DNA from 2 places in the Shewanella sp. SM71 genome. Region 2 is predicted to be linked to the other one. Evidence: predicted binding sites of a transcription regulator. Region 2 holds the regulator's gene; the other holds the start of a gene.
The links. The regulator NrdR, encoded in region 2, represses ribonucleotide reductase genes. The targets are predictions, from matches to a motif close to AAACACNANATNTNGTGTTT.
Positions count from the first base shown of each region.

Region 1 (3,201 bases), on a different contig from region 2:
ACTCACCTTTTGTTTGTGCGCAAACTAATGATGTTAACTCTACGTGGCTTTAAGATTGAATGCAAATAGTTTGCGCGCAAACTAGATGGGGTGGGACAGATCGGATAAGATAGCGTTATGTTTAAATGACAGGCGCTTAAACGTGCAAAATTGCTTACCTCAACCTGAGCTAGACGCTACAAAACAGACTCATAGCCAAGCTTCTAGCGATCCACTCTGTTTATCCGATAATGTTTGTTTCGCGTTATATTCTGCGAGCAATGCATTAGTGCGTGCTTATCGGCCTCTACTCGAGGCATACGAGTTAACTTTCCCTCAATATTTAGTGATGCAAACCCTGTGGCGTCAAAACGGCTGTAGCCAAACCCAGCTATCAATGGCGACTAAACTCGATATGGGAACCTTAACGCCCATCGTCAAGCGGTTAGAGTTGAAGGGGTTGATTACGCGATTAGCCTGCGTTGAAGATGAGCGGAAAAAGCTGATCACTCTGACAAGTCAAGGAGAGGGTATCAGGCACGAAGCTCTTGCCTTGAAGCAAACCTTGCTTGATAAAGTGCAGATGGACGCTGAGGCACTCGATTTACTAAGGCGGCAATGTCTTGCCTTGATCGAAGATATACAGTCCTAGATATAAGTTGGTTTATGCATAGTGATGCTATTAACTCAGGGGTTGCACTGATTAATACTTGATTGGCTTAGTTTTTGCTTTAAAACCGTCATTGAGTCTTAGACGCCGAATTTTTGACGATGAATTCTATTTTAAATGCCTTTAATCTTAATCGCAGCAGTGCCAGTATCGCCGATGCCTATGGTGCCAATAGCCAAAAGACGAGCACGGCTAAAACCGATACTACGACAGAAACAAATAAAACGCAGACGGATGCTACCAAACCCGATAAAGGTAAAACCGATGAGATAGCGCTGTCGCCACGGGCGCAACGCGCACAGAAAATTCAATCGATGGCGAAGGATTTTTTTGCCGATGGTCAATTTGGCGTCGCCGATATTCCCGCATTGGTGTCGCGCTTACAAAAAGATGGCATTTTATCGGATGTGCAACTCGAGCGTTTATCGAAAAACGGTGTTACAGTGCCGAGCACAACAACGCCGACTAAACAATCGTTGCAAGATTTTTTAGATGATGAAATCAAATCATTAGCTAAAAAATCACCTAATAATCCTCTTATCAATACCTTAGTTGATGCTAAGAACGTCTTAACCAATATGGATGATGCTCAGTCGCCGGTGCTAGCCCAGAAGGCCACGAAAGTCCTTAGCCAATTGACGGATTATTTGAATTCTGAACCTCCGCTTACGGATGCTCAAAAGCAGCAGTGGCAGGGGCTAAAATCTATGATGCAACTCGCTTCATCTATGGGGGCACATCAATCTGCATCGGGCCAACTCAGTAGTTATCTTGCGCTTGCTAAACGTTAATTCACATCCATAGTGCGTGATAAACACAAATTGTCACGCATTCAACTAGCTGGGTTTAATCAGCAGGTCAAGGCGCAATTTTCAGATAATTGGGCCTAGCTGCAGTTCTTGTTTGTTCTTTTATTTCATCCTAAAAACTATGATCTGGATCATGGACTCCTTACCGTCATTGTAGCCTAATGCTCTACATATTGTGTTTTATGCTTTTAAAATCACTAGATGTAGTGTTAATTTTTAGGCGAGATGGAGAGGAACTGAACAATGCCAGTCGTAATTAAGCGTGATGGTTGCCGCACACCTTTTGATGAAACAAGGATACGGGATGCAGTGAATGCCGCTGCAAACTCAGTTGGAATAGAGGATGGCGACTATGCAGCGACAGTGGCAGCGTGTATCAGTCAGAGCGTCGCGCCATTAGCAGAAGTCGATATCCACCATCTACAAGATGCGGTTGAGAATTTACTGATGGAAGGGCCGTACAAGTCCCTGGCGCGGGTGTATATCGAATACCGTCACGACAGAGATGTGTGCCGTGAAGCGACCAGTAAACTCAACCTCGAAATCCGTGGTTTAGTTGAGCAAAGCAATGCGGCTTTACTCAATGAAAATGCTAATAAAGATTCAAAAGTCATTCCTACTCAGCGGGACTTACTCGCGGGCATAGTCGCCAAACATTACGCCAAGAGTCATATTTTGCCAAAGGATGTAGTCGCTGCCCATGAAGCGGGCGAGATCCATTACCACGACCTAGATTACTCTCCGTTTTTCCCGATGTTTAACTGCATGTTGATTGATTTAGCTGGCATGTTGACCCACGGCTTTAAAATGGGTAATGCCGAAATTGAAACCCCTAAGTCTATTTCAACAGCGACAGCGGTGACCGCGCAGATTATTGCCCAAGTGGCGAGTCATATCTATGGCGGAACTACTATCAACCGTATCGATGAAGTGTTAGCGCCATTTGTCGCTAAGAGCTACGACAAGCATTACCAAATTGCCCTGAATTGGAAGATTACCGACGCCAAAGCCTTTGCCACGGCGCAAACTGAAAAAGAATGTCACGATGCATTCCAGTCTTTGGAATATGAGGTCAATACCTTACACACTGCCAATGGCCAAACACCGTTCGTGACCTTCGGGTTTGGTTTAGGCACGTCGTGGGAATCACGCTTAATTCAGCAATCTATGCTCAAAGTGCGGATGGCGGGATTGGGGAAAAATCGCAAGACTGCAGTATTCCCTAAGCTAGTGTTTGCGATTCGCGATGGTATTAATCATAAAGCGGGCGATTGCAATTACGATGTAAAACAGATGGCGCTCAAATGCGCGACAATGCGCATGTATCCCGACATTCTCAACTACGAGCAAGTCGAGAAAGTTACCGGTTCATTTAAAACCCCAATGGGCTGCCGTAGCTTTTTAGGCACCTATGAAGAAAATGGCGAGCTTGTGCATGAAGGGCGTAATAATTTGGGAGTGGTCAGTCTAAACTTGCCGCGGATTGCCTTAGAAGCCAATGGCGATGAGACTGAGTTTTATCGCATTTTAGATGACAGATTAGTATTAGCCCGTAAAGCGCTGGATACCCGTATTGAGCGACTGAACGGTGTTAAAGCCCGCGTGGCACCTATCCTCTATATGGAAGGCGCCTGTGGTGTACGTTTACGGGCAGATGATGATGTGGCGCAAATCTTTAAAAATGGCCGTGCGTCGATTTCACTCGGTTATATTGGCCTGCATGAAACCATGAATGCACTCTAT
Region 1 covers NZ_JAKKRW010000007.1:138,442-141,642, forward strand. The annotation lists gene L5L97_RS08925 (MarR family winged helix-turn-helix transcriptional regulator) at 143-631, shown strand; gene L5L97_RS08930 (hypothetical protein) at 751-1,440, shown strand; gene nrdD (anaerobic ribonucleoside-triphosphate reductase) at 1,702-3,201, shown strand, end outside.
Region 1: a site for NrdR is predicted at 1,651-1,670, ahead of nrdD (anaerobic ribonucleoside-triphosphate reductase). Genes of this name have one in related genera too.

Region 2 (3,201 bases):
GTCAGACTCACACCATCAATGGTGATGGAACCTTTATGGGCAATGTAACGCCCAAGCTCTACGGGTGCGGCTAACCAAAACTCGATAGCTTGACCACGCACTAGGCGTTGCTCAACCATAGCAATACCGTCTACATGGCCGCTGACCATGTGTCCGCCTAGGCGTGTGGTTGGGGTGACGGCTTTTTCAAGATTAACCTTAGTGCCCACTTTGTAGTGAGCAAAGCCAGTTAGACTCACAGTTTCGGCTGATACATCAGCCACATAGCCGTCGGCTAATTGCTGCACAACCGTTAAACACACACCGTTGGTGGCAATACTGTCGCCTAAACGCACATCGTTTAAATCCAGTTTGCCGCTCGCCACGGTAAGACGAATATCATCGCCTTTACGCTCCAGTTTGCGCAGGGTGCCAACGGCTTCAATAATCCCAGTAAACATGGTTAACTCACTTAATTAAATAAAGAAGTAATAAGGCATAAGACTCAAGGTTAAACGGTTATCTTGCTCCAATTCGATTTAGATAAAGAGGTATCAAGCATAACGCTCAAAGTTAAACGGGTATCTGGCCCTAATTTGCGCTCATCTACCAAAATTAGTGCAGGAATGTGTGCCATGGTTTGATAATCGGGCAATTGCAGCAGATTACGCCCATACCCACCGAGGATTTTCATCGCTTGGTACAGCACTAACTCATCGGCAAGCCCCTGCGCTAAAAATGCGCCCGCTAAGGTTGCACCCGCTTCCACCAGCACGTGATTACAGCTTTGGCCTAAATAGCTTAATAGTTCAGGCAATGAGACGCGACCTGCAATTGCAGGTAACACGAGGCAACTCACATGGGAGGGCAATTGTGCTTGAAACTCTGCGGAATAAGCCACGGTCGAGACCAAGAGTATGGGCGATACGATAGCCAAGCAGGCGGCCGATAACGGCAAACGGGCGCGACTGTCGAGTATCACTCTTAATGGCTGCAGTAATTGCGCCTCGGTTACACTGTCTTTTAAGCTGCCAAGTTCCTGATAACGCACATTGAGTGAGGGATCGTCCGCCAGTATGGTTTCAATTCCCGTGACCAGTGCACAAGAACGTAAACGTAATCGCTGCACGTCGCGACGAGATTCTGGACCGGTTATCCATTTAGACACACCGTTAGACAGCGCGGTTTTACCATCGAGACTCGCAGCCAATTTTACTGTAACTCTGGGTAAACCCGATTCCATCCGCTTCATAAAGCCTAAATTCAAGGCATAGGCTTCATCGCGATGTAATCCCACATCCACTTCAATACCGGCGTCACGCAGCATTTGAATGCCACGACCACCTACTTGCGGATTAGGATCTTCCACCGCGACCACCACACGTTTAACGCCAATATTGATCAGCGCCAAGGCGCAGGGCGGCGTGCGGCCATAATGGCTGCAGGGCTCTAAAGTGACATAGGCCGTTGCGCCGCGGGCGCGTTCGCCAGCCATACGTAGCGCATGCACTTCGGCGTGGGGTTCACCCGCTTTTTGATGATAACCTTCACCGATGATTTGATTATCTTTAACGATAACGCAGCCCACACAGGGATTGGGTCTTGTGGTGTAAAAGCCTTTGCGCGCCAATTGAATCGCGCGGCTCATCATTTGGGTATCGAGTACGGACCAACTTATGTTCAAGCTCATGTTCAACCCTGTTGTTAAAGGTTTCGGCTTTCACCAGTCTTACAAACCTGTCTTTTAAATTTGTGCTTTCACGCCAATCGCTCGTACACGTCTGCCTTGTCGGCGACAAAACTCAATGACTACTTTTGCAGCTTGGCGATGGCTTCGCCAAATTCAGACACGTCTTCAAAGGCGCGGTACACAGAAGCGAAACGAATGTAGGCGACTTTATCTAGGCTCATCAATTGCTCCATCATTAAGTTACCCACCATTTCTGACGGCACTTCCCGCTCGCCAGTGGCGCGCAGAGTAGACTTGATTTTGCTGAGTGCTTGCTCTATTTCATCCATAGATACGGGGCGTTTTTCAACGGCGCGCAACATGCCACCTTGGAGTTTTTCTTCATCAAAGGGTTGGCGTGAACCATCGCGCTTAATCACCCTAGGCATAACTAATTCGGCGCCTTCGAAGGTGGTAAATCTTTCATGACATTCGGTGCATTCTCGGCGACGGCGCACTTGGTGGCCTTCTGCCACTAATCGGGAATCGATGACTTTAGTATCTGTCGCGCTACAAAATGGACAATGCATTGAGCCTCCTGCCAGTGAATGGTGGTAAAGCGTTAATGGCTTTACCTGTTAAATCTCAGTCAAACGCAATGGATTTAAACCTAAGATTTTACCAATAAAAATGGCCGCGAGATGCGGCCATGAGATTTTATCCTATTTATGGGCTGAGGTTAACTACCTGAGCTTAACAACCTAATGTTAAGTGCCTGATGCTAAGTACCTGATGCTAAATACCTGATGTTAAGTGCCTGATGCTAAATACCTGATGTGATAAGTATCAAGTCTGTCGGCGGTCAATCTCGGCCCTTCATCTACTAAGCGTAGATGCATAGGCAAATTAGCCGTAAACAGGGAAACGTGCGCAAAGTGCCAATACTTGGCCTTTAACACGCTCAATCACAGCAGGATTGCTTGCATCATCAAGGATGTCACAAATCCAGCCCGTCAGCTCTTTCGATTCCGCTTCTTTAAAGCCACGGCGCGTAATAGCTGGCGTACCGATACGCACACCAGAGGTCACAAAGGGTGAACGTGGGTCGTTTGGCACTGAATTTTTGTTCACGGTAATGTTAGCGCTACCTAAGGCGGCATCGGCTTCTTTACCCGTTAAGTCACGACCAATCAGGTCAACTAGCATTAAGTGGTTGCTGGTTCCGCCAGAGACGATTTTGTAACCGCGCTCAAGGAACACTTCAACCATAGCTTTAGCGTTGTTAACCACTTGCTGTTGGTAAACTTTAAATTCTGGCTCTAGGGCTTCTTTGAACGCCACCGCTTTACCTGCGATAACGTGCATCAATGGGCCACCTTGACCGCCTGGGAATACCGCAGAGTTCAACTTTTTGTACAAGTCTTCATCGTCAGCAGCAGATAAGATCACGCCACCACGAGGACCCGCTAAGGTTTTGTGGGTCGTAGATGTCACAACGTGCGCGTGTGGTACTGGGTTTGGATAAACGCCCGCAGCAATAAGACCGGCAACGT
Region 2 covers NZ_JAKKRW010000003.1:48,323-51,523, reverse strand. The annotation lists gene L5L97_RS03890 (riboflavin synthase) at 1-440, opposite strand, end outside; gene ribD (bifunctional diaminohydroxyphosphoribosylaminopyrimidine deaminase/5-amino-6-(5-phosphoribosylamino)uracil reductase RibD) at 491-1,669, opposite strand; gene nrdR (transcriptional regulator NrdR) at 1,789-2,238, opposite strand; gene glyA (serine hydroxymethyltransferase) at 2,555-3,201, opposite strand, start outside.